DNA from 3 places in the Fulvimarina thalattae genome. Region 2 is predicted to be linked to each of the others. Evidence: predicted binding sites of a transcription regulator. Region 2 holds the regulator's gene; each other region holds the start of a gene.
The links. The regulator LexA, encoded in region 2, represses DNA repair genes until DNA is damaged. The targets are predictions, from matches to a motif close to TGTTCNNNNTGTGTTCNG.
Positions count from the first base shown of each region.

Region 1 (3,281 bases), on a different contig from region 2:
GGGTCCATGGTGGTTTCCTTGAGCTGGGCGGGCAGCATTTCGCCTAGGCCTTTGAAGCGCGATACTTCGACCTTGCCCTTACCCTTGAACTCCTTCTCGACGAGGCGTTCACGGTGGCGATCATCGCGGGCATAGGCGGTCTTTCCGCCCTGCGTGAGCTTATAGAGCGGCGGGACCGCCAGATAGAGATGGCCGCCGCGAATGAGCTCAGGCATCTCCCGATAGAAGAAGGTGATAAGAAGGGATGCAATGTGCGCCCCGTCCACATCGGCGTCAGTCATGACGATCACGCGCTCGTAGCGCAGGTCTGCGTCGCGATATTTCGATCCCGTTCCGCAGCCGAGCGCCTGAATCAAATCCGCGAGCTGCTGGTTCGCGCCAAGCTTCTCTCGGCCCGCGCTCGCGACATTGAGGATCTTACCGCGCAAGGGAAGAATTGCCTGAATCTTCCGATCGCGCGCCTGCTTGGCAGACCCACCCGCCGAGTCGCCCTCGACGATAAAAAGTTCCGCCCCCGCCGCGCCGGATTGGGAGCAGTCGGCGAGCTTGCCGGGAAGGCGCAGCTTTCGGGTCGCGCTCTTGCGGCTGACTTCCTTTTCCTGGCGCCGCCGAAGTCGCTCGTCGGCCCGGTCTAGTACCCAATCGATCAGTCGGGCGGCATCCTGAGGAGACGAGGCGAGCCAGATATCGAAGGAATCGCGGATCGACTGCTCGACGATCCGCTGGGCTTCGGATGTCGCGAGGCGATCCTTGGTCTGCCCGACGAATTCCGGCTCGCGGATAAAGACCGAGAGCATCCCCGATGCCGTCGACATCACGTCGTCACCGGTGATGACGGAGGCCCGCTTGTTACCCGAGAGTTCGGCGAACGCCTTGAGGCCGCGCAGCAGGACTGCGCGAAGACCGTTCTCGTGCGTGCCGCCTTCGGGAGTCGGGATCGTGTTGCAGTAGGAGCGGATAGAACCGTCGTCCGGCGTCCACGCGACTGCCCATTCGACCGCGCCGTGTCCGGACACTTTCTCGGTGCGCCCCGCAAAAATCTGCGAGGTGATACGGTCCTTGCCGATCGAGGCGTCGAGGTAATCCTTGAGGCCCCCTGGGAAGTGGAACGTATCGCGGGCGGGAATCGGGCTGTCTTCCCCGAGAAGCGCTGGATCGCATTGCCAGCGAATCTCGACGCCGCCAAACAGATAGGCCTTCGAGCGCGCCATGCGGAACAGCCGCGTCGGCTCGAACTTGGCATGTTCGCCAAAAATCTGCGGATCGGGCCGGAAGCGAACCCGCGTTCCCCTGCGGTTCTGGGTTTCACCGACCGCTTCGAGCTTCGTCACAGCTTTGCCGCGCGCATATTCCTGACGGTACAACTTGCGATTTCGCGCGACTTCGACTTCGAGCTTTTCCGACAGCGCGTTGACGACGGATACGCCGACGCCGTGGAGGCCGCCCGAGGTTTCGTAGACCTTGGAGTCGAATTTGCCGCCCGCATGCAGCGTCGTCAGGATGACTTCGAGGGCGGACTTATCCTTGAAGCGTGGATGCGGATCGATCGGAATGCCGCGGCCATTGTCGCTGACTGTGCAGAAGCCGTCCGCGTCCAGCGATACGTCAATGAAATTGGCATGCCCAGCAGTCGCCTCGTCCATCGAATTGTCGATGACCTCAGCGAAGAGATGGTGCAGCGCTTTCGCATCCGTGCCGCCGACATACATGCCGGGCCGGCGCCGAACCGGTTCGAGGCCCTCAAGAACCTCGATGTCCGCCGCAGTATAATCGCCGCCGAACTGCTGTGGTTCGGCCTCGGCCTCGGCTTTGCGTGGCTTGGCGGTCCGCTGAGGCGGCATTTTGCGGGCGGCATTGCCGGAGAACAGATCGTCGCTCATGCCTGGACACCCGCACGAGTCAACTCGCTTCGCGCCTGATGAGAGGCGGCGAGCGGCACAAAAGTCCTGTCGAGGCGGGCGTCAACCATGCCTCAGGGGTACACTTTCACGTATTGTTCTTCAAGCGCCGCAGGGCAACAGCCAAGCCCGGATGTTAGATCGCGGAAAGATTTCCACCGCTTTCGGAGAAGGCGGGCGAGGACTTGTCGGCTCGACGGCTTGGCATTTTCACTCCCCGCCGAGCTTTATTGTGCTTTCCGACGAGGTGCGCGGGGTCAGATGCGTACCGTGTCGGAGTCAATTTCGTCCCGTGTCTTCGGCGATCGCCTCGTCGTGATAGGCCGCGCGCCAATCGACATGATTTGCAGTCTCGAATGGTTTTGTGGCGCGGTCATCGGACCAGGCATGGGAGTGCTTCTTGTAGCCGGCGCGTCCGCCGACCGGGAACTGATAGATCCTCGCCGACTGCGTTTCGATGCCCATGGTCATGAACCTGTCTCCTCATTTCGTCATGATATTTTCAGCCGCCCGGAGCGGCTCATTTTTTTGCTTTATCCTGCTTATATAATGATCATTTTGCACGAAAAAAATGCAAAGAAGATTGGGCTCGTTTCACAAAGCCTAGCCTATCGAGCTTTCGCGGCCATCTATCACGACAATGTGAATTTTTGAGCGCGCTAATCGATCCGCATGCGGATCGCCGAGATTTCCTCAATCCGAATGATGTTTTGCCGATAATCGGCACGCGAGCGCTTCGAAGCGGTTCTTGGTTTGGCATGGATGTTGCACGTGCGAACGCAAGACGGAAAGCTATCGCATCCGGTCGCTCCCAGCACGGCGGCTTTCCTTCCCAACGCCCCTCTCAGGAGATCATCGATGACAAAGTACAAGCTCGAATATATCTGGCTCGACGGTTACACTCCGGTTCCGAACCTCCGCGGCAAGACCCAGATCAAGAGCTTCGACGAGTTCCCCACCCTCGAACAGCTTCCGCTCTGGGGCTTCGATGGATCGTCCACAAAACAGGCCGAAGGTTCCAGCTCCGACTGCGTGTTGAAGCCCGTTTCCGTCTATCCCGATCCGGCCCGCAAGGACGGCGTTCTCGTGATGTGCGAAGTCATGATGCCGGATGGCACGACGCCGCATGAATCGAACAAGCGCGCGACTATCCTCGACGACGAGGGTGCCTGGTTCGGCTTCGAGCAGGAATATTTCTTCTATAAGGACGGTCGTCCGCTCGGTTTCCCCGAGCAGGGTTATCCGGAGCCGCAGGGTAAGTACTACACCGGTGTCGGCTATTCGGCCGTCGGCGACATCGCCCGCGAGATCGTCGAGGAGCATCTCGACCTCTGCCTCGAGGCTGGTATCAACCACGAGGGTATCAACGCGGAAGTCGCCAAG
Region 1 covers NZ_JBEHWS010000004.1:162,004-165,284, reverse strand. Annotated here, with positions in the region: gene parE (DNA topoisomerase IV subunit B) at 1-1,880, opposite strand, end outside; gene ABRA89_RS07205 (DUF2735 domain-containing protein) at 2,178-2,369, opposite strand; gene ABRA89_RS07200 (glutamine synthetase beta-grasp domain-containing protein) at 2,757-3,281, shown strand, end outside.
Region 1: the regulator LexA is predicted to act here: its motif matches at 1,984-2,001, upstream of parE (DNA topoisomerase IV subunit B).

Region 2 (3,281 bases):
GCCACCGTCGGCCTTGTCGGCGTCTATAGTGCCTTCAGCCGATATCGGAGCGGACGCTCACGCGAGATCAAGGACGGTGCGGCGCGCGCGATCCTCATCTTCTTCGTCGGCACAGCCGCGACGGCGCTGATCGCCGGCCTGGCGACCGCGCCTTACGCGGTCTTCCACTTCCAGCGCTTTGCACCCTTCGGGCTGGTCGCCAATCTCATCGTCATGCCGCTCTTCGCACTGCTGATCATGCCGATGGCGCTTGTCGGGGTCATCCTCATGCCATTCGGGCTCGACGCCGTTGCATTCGCGATCGTCGGGCTCGGCCTCGAATTCCTCATTGCGATCGCATCCGACCTTGCAAACCGCCTGCCCGATTACGGAACGGGGCTCGTCCAGCCGGCTGCATTGCTCGTCCTGACGGCAGCGCTCCTCGCCTTCTGTCTACCGGTCGGGCGATTGCGATGGCTGGCCCTTCCGGTTCTGGCGAGCGGTCTCGCCCTCGCCGCCCAACGCGCCGGTCCACCGGAATTGCTGATCTTCGAAGACGGCAAGACCTTCGCGCTCCTCGATGGCGGATCGATTGCCTATTCGAAGGCGCGGCCCAATGGCTTCGTCTCCGATCAATGGGACCACGCCTACCGTACGGTTGAAACAGAACACCGCGGCGTTGTACCCGGCCTCGAAGACTGCGAAGCGAAGCTCTGCCGGTTTACCACGCGAAGCGGAATTTCCGTTGCCTATACGACAGACTATCGCCTGCTTGGCGAGGCCTGCGACGGCGGGGAGATCGCGTTTGTCGCACGGGCGGCCCGGACCCGGGAATGTCGTTCGGGCGCCTATCTCGTAACGCTTAGGACGCTGCGGCGGACCGGCTCACTGGCGATCTCACGCAATCCTGAGACGGGCCAGATCGAAGTCAGCCGCTCCGTTCCCGAAGATCCCGGCGATTGGAACCACCACCGCCATGCGCCCTGGCCGGAATACTGGCGTAAGCCAGAGGCAGAGGACGAGCAGCCGCCAACCAATTCGACAACCGCCGACGCATCTCCGTCGGCCGAAGCTAAGTAGCGTGCCGCTCAGCCCGAGATCAGTACCGCCGGATCAGCCCGACGAGCTTACCCTGCACACGCACCCGGTCGGCGCCGAAGATCCGCGTCTCATAGGCTGGATTTGCCGCTTCCAGCGCGATCGTGTCGCCCTTCTTGCGGAAGCGTTTGAGCGTCGCCTCCTCGTCATCGACGAGGGCCACGACGATCTCGCCGGGAATGGCGGTGTCGCCGCGGCGGATCACAACCGTATCGCCGTCGAGAATGCCCGCCTCGACCATCGAGTCGCCCTTCACCTCAAGGGCATAGTGCTCACCGCCCATGATCATGTCGGGCGGGATCGAGATCGAATGGGTGTTGTGCTGGATCGCCGAGATCGGAACACCGGCAGCAATCCGGCCCATGACCGGAATCGAGATATTTTCGTTCGCTGCGCCGTCTTCCGAACCGCCGCGCGGCTTCGCCGGCTGGCCTTTCGAACCCTCGATGACGCTTGGCTTGAAGCCGCGCTGGGCAGGCTGTTGCGGCTCCGGCCTGCGCATCGCATCCGGGAGCTTGAGGACTTCGAGAGCTCGTGCCCGATTCGGCAGCCGGCGGATGAAGCCGCGCTCTTCCAGCGCGGTGATCAGGCGATGGATGCCCGATTTCGACTTCAACTCCAGCGCGTCCTTCATTTCGTCGAAGGACGGCGGAACACCGGTCTCGTTGAGCCGAGCGTCGATAAATTTGAGAAGTTCGTGCTGCTTGCGCGTCAGCATGCGTCTCGGCGCCTCCAAAACAAATCCTGAACAAGCCTATATGTTCTTATTGTGTTCCGCAAGAGCCGAATCGGAACGAATCGGGAATCAGGAAAAGCCTCATCTGGCCTGTTTCGCAAGACGGCGGCTTGTGCGACATGCGAGTCATCGTACATTGATGCGTGATACCGCCCCACAGATGCGCCGTTTTTCTTGGCGAGAAGGGCGCTTATCGACGTTCGAGCACCTGAAGAAAGCCCGCCATGAGCAGCCTTGCCCTCGAGGCCGAAGAAAAGCCGATCCCTGCGGCTTCCGCAAAGTTCAGCTTTTCCAACCGCCGAACCTTCGCGATCATCTCGCATCCGGACGCCGGTAAGACGACGCTGACGGAAAAGCTGCTGCTCACCGGTGGCGCGATCGAGATGGCGGGCGCGGTGCGCGCCAAGGGCAACAAGGCGCGGGCGAAATCCGATTGGATGGGCATCGAGAAGGATCGCGGCATCTCGGTCACCTCCTCGGTGATGACGTTCCAGAAGGACGGCATCAACTTCAACCTCCTCGATACGCCGGGCCATAGCGACTTTTCCGAGGACACCTATCGGACACTGACTGCCGTCGACTCCGCGATCATGGTGATCGACGCGGCAAAGGGCATCGAGGGCCAGACGCGCAAGCTCTTCGAGATCTGCCGCCTGCGCGACATCCCCATCATCACCTTCGTCAACAAGATCGACCGCGAGGGCCGCGATCCGTTCGAACTCCTCGACGAGATCGAGGAGCAGCTCGCGATGGACGTCGCGCCCATGGTCTGGCCGGTGGGTCAGGGCGGGCTCTTCAAAGGCGTGTACGATCTCGCCGAACACGATTTCATCTCGGCAAAGGGCGACGGAACCAAGCATTTCGACGATGGGCTTGATGATCCGGCGCTGGAACAGGCTCTCGGAGCCGACACCTATTCCGGCTTTCGCGAGGCGGCCGAGCTCGCGGCGGAAGGCTATGCCAGTTTCGACGCCCAGAGCTATCGTGACGGCCATCTGACGCCGGTGGTCTTCGGCTCCGCGCTCGAAAACTTCGCCGTCGACCGGCTGATGGACCTCATCGCCGCCCATGCGCCCGAGCCGCGGCCGCAGCCCTCCGACAAGGGTCCGATCGATCCATCGGGTGAAAAGGTCTCCGGCTTCGTGTTCAAGGTGCAGGCGAACATGGACCCCAAGCACCGGGACCGCGTCGCCTTCGTTCGGTTCTGCTCGGGCCATTTCAAGCGCGGCATGAAGCTCGACCATGTGCGCTCGGGCAAGGCGATCGCAGTGTCGAATCCGATCTATTTCGTGGCGCAGGAGCGCTCGCTTACCGAGGAAGCCTATGCCGGCGACGTGATCGGTATTCCGAACCACGGCACCCTCCAGGTGGGCGACACGCTGACCGAGGGAGAGACCTTCCGCTTCACCGGCCTTCCCGCCTTCGCGCCGGAAGTGCTGCGCCGCGTGCGCCTCGAAGATACGATGAA
Region 2 covers NZ_JBEHWS010000001.1:239,412-242,692, reverse strand. Annotated here, with positions in the region: gene ABRA89_RS01125 (ComEC/Rec2 family competence protein) at 1-1,059, shown strand, start outside; gene lexA (transcriptional repressor LexA) at 1,079-1,795, opposite strand; gene ABRA89_RS01115 (peptide chain release factor 3) at 2,038-3,281, shown strand, end outside.

Region 3 (3,281 bases), on a different contig from region 2:
CAAGCTGATTGCCCAAAAGGCACGCGAGAGGGATGGGCGTACCGGCTTGCGCGCGATCGTCCTCACGGAGACCTCCGACGAGACGACCAATTCCGAAGCTGCTGGCGCCCGGTTCAACCGCTTCTTCAACGCCGCCCCGATGGCAATCGCCGCGCTCGATGATCAATATGTGAGCCGCCGCTCCAACCCGGCATTTGAACGACTGTTCGGCGTGAACGCCGTCGAGGGTTCGGTTTCCTTCCTCGACCTCCTCAACGAGGAAAGCGCGGGCCGCCTTGCCGAATACCTCAAGGCGGCGAGCGAAGGCGAGGCGGAGATCGCTCCGATCGACGTCACGCTGAAGAGCGAGAAGCCGCGCTCGGTGCGGATTTATCTCAACGCCATTCCGGATCGCGAGTCGGGTGCCGGCGAGACGATCATCCTTTATGCTGTGGATATCACCGACCAGCGCGCGCTGGAGGAACAGTTTGCCAAGGCGCAGAAGATGCAAGCCGTTGGCAATCTTGCTGGCGGCATTGCCCACGACTTCAACAACGTTCTCACCGTCATCACCGCGTCGGTCGACTTTCTTCTGATGAACCAGAAGCCGGGCGATCCGTCGTTCCAGGATCTGCTTCTCATCAAGCAGAGCGCCAACCGCGCCGCCTCTCTGGTCCGTCAGCTTCTCGCTTATTCCCGTCGCCAGACAATGCGGCCGAAAATGCTGAACCTGACGGACGTTGTCGCCGATCTCGACCTCCTCCTGAAGCGGATCGCCGGCGACAAGACCAAGCTGGAGCGCAGGCACGCCCGCGACCTCTGGCCGGTGATGGCCGATATCGGCCAGTTCGAGCAGGTGATCACCAATCTCGTCGGCAATGCGCGTGATGCGATGCCGAATGGCGGGACGATCAAGATCGAGACCCGCAACGTCGCCGAAGGGGAGGCCTCGGCCTTCGCTTATGCCGAGATGCCCGCCGCCGACTACGTGTTGGTGGAGGTGTCCGACACCGGAACCGGTATGCCGGCCGACGTCGCCGAGCGTATCTTCGAGCCGTTCTTCACCACCAAGGAAATCGGCAAGGGCACTGGTCTCGGCCTTTCCATGGTCTACGGCATCATCAAGCAGTCGAACGGCTTCATCTACGTCGAATCGACGGAAGGCGAGGGGACGGTCTTCCGTATCTTCCTGCCGCGCTTCGTGCCCGAGCCTTCGCTGGTCGCGAGCGAAAAGCCGACTGCAGTCGACGTGAATGAGAAGGTCGACCTCTCCGGTACCGCGACGATTCTGCTTGTCGAGGACGAGGACTATGTCCGCGCCGGAAGCGTACGTGCGCTCAAGCTGAAGGGCTACGACGTCCACGAAGCCGATTCCGGGCTCGATGCGCTCGACGTGCTGGAGGACCTGGATGGCAAGGTCGATCTCGTCGTTTCCGACGTCGTCATGCCGGAGATGGACGGGCCGACGCTGCTGCGCGAGATGCGCAAGGTCCGGCCGGACATGAAGTTCATCTTCGTCTCCGGTTATGCCGAGGATGCCTTCGCGAAGAACCTGCCAGAGGGCGAGAAATTCGGTTTCCTCTCCAAACCCTTCACCCAGCGCGAGCTGGCGATGACGGTCAAGCAGATGCTGTCCAGCGACGATTGATCGCTACCCACTTCGAGAGCTGCCTTTTGAGATGCCACGCAATCGTTTGCGCTAACGCAGCAGACAACGAACTATGTTGTCTGCTGGCCCATTCCGACTACCAATAAACTCCCGTTTGCGACGCGAATTGTTCGCGTTCGCTCGGTCTGCCTTTAAGGCGGAGAACACCCGCAGGGGCATGAGAACAAATATAAAACATTCCGCTTGACGAGAACAAAAAGGGTACGTATCTCTGGCCCATGGATAGCGTTGCGTGACGCGCGCCGAATGCATTAAGGAGCGGAGACATGGCCCAAAACGCCCTCAGACTCGTCGAGGATAATTCGGTGGATAAAACCAAGGCGTTGGACGCCGCTCTCTCTCAGATCGAACGCGCCTTCGGCAAAGGTTCGATCATGAAGCTCGGGCAGAACAACCAGAGCGTCGAGGTCGAAACGGTCTCGACCGGTTCGCTCGGCCTCGACATCGCGCTTGGCATTGGTGGCCTGCCCAAAGGACGCGTCGTCGAGATCTATGGTCCGGAAAGCTCGGGTAAGACGACACTCGCTCTCCACACGATCGCCGAAGCCCAGAAAAAGGGCGGAATTTGCGCCTTTGTCGATGCGGAGCATGCGCTCGACCCGGTCTATGCCCGAAAGCTCGGCGTCGATCTCGAAAATCTTCTGGTGTCCCAGCCGGATACCGGCGAGCAGGCTCTCGAGATTACCGATACGCTTGTCCGCTCAGGCGCGATTGACGTTCTCGTGGTCGATTCGGTGGCAGCGCTTACGCCACGCGCCGAGATCGAGGGCGAAATGGGTGATTCGCTGCCGGGCATGCAGGCGCGGTTGATGAGCCAGGCGCTGCGAAAGCTGACCGGTTCGATCTCCCGCTCCAAGTGCATGGTCATCTTCATCAACCAGATCCGAATGAAGATCGGCGTCATGTTCGGCTCTCCCGAAACGACGACGGGCGGCAACGCGCTGAAATTCTATGCCTCTGTTCGCCTCGACATCCGCCGTATTGGCTCGATCAAGGATCGTGACGAGGTGACGGGCAACCAGACCAAGGTGAAGGTGGTCAAGAACAAGCTTGCGCCGCCGTTCAAGCAGGTCGAGTTCGACATCATGTATGGCGAAGGCGTCTCGAAGATGGGCGAGCTCATCGATCTCGGTGTGAAGTCGGGCATTGTCGAGAAGTCCGGGGCGTGGTTCTCTTATAACAGCCAGCGACTCGGGCAGGGACGGGAAAACGCCAAACAGTTCCTGCGGGATAATCCCGACGCCGCGCGGGAAATCGAGCAGTCGATTCGTCAAAATGCGGGCATTCTGGCGGAGAAACTGCTGGAAGACGGCACGAGCGGTCCTGCAGAAGAAGAATAATCAGCGGGTTTCGGTTCACGCTGGACCCTGGTCTCGATTTACAGCGAGACACGAGCTTTGTAGAACGGCGACGCAATGGCCGATCGGGCGATTTCCGCCCGGTCTGGCCAAATGACTGTTCTCCAAAGGTTGCGACGATGAGTGGCGTCAACGAAATCCGGTCCGCATTTCTGGACTATTTTGCGAAGAACGGACACGAGAAGGTTTCGTCTTCGCCGCTCGTGCCGCGCAACGATCCGACCCTGATGTTCGTGAACGCCGGCATGGTCCAGTTCAAGAATGTCTTCACAGGC
Region 3 covers NZ_JBEHWS010000009.1:46,668-49,948, reverse strand. Annotated here, with positions in the region: gene cckA (cell cycle histidine kinase CckA) at 1-1,627, shown strand, start outside; gene recA (recombinase RecA) at 1,915-2,988, shown strand; gene alaS (alanine--tRNA ligase) at 3,126-3,281, shown strand, end outside.
Region 3: the regulator LexA is predicted to act here: its motif matches at 1,808-1,825, upstream of recA (recombinase RecA).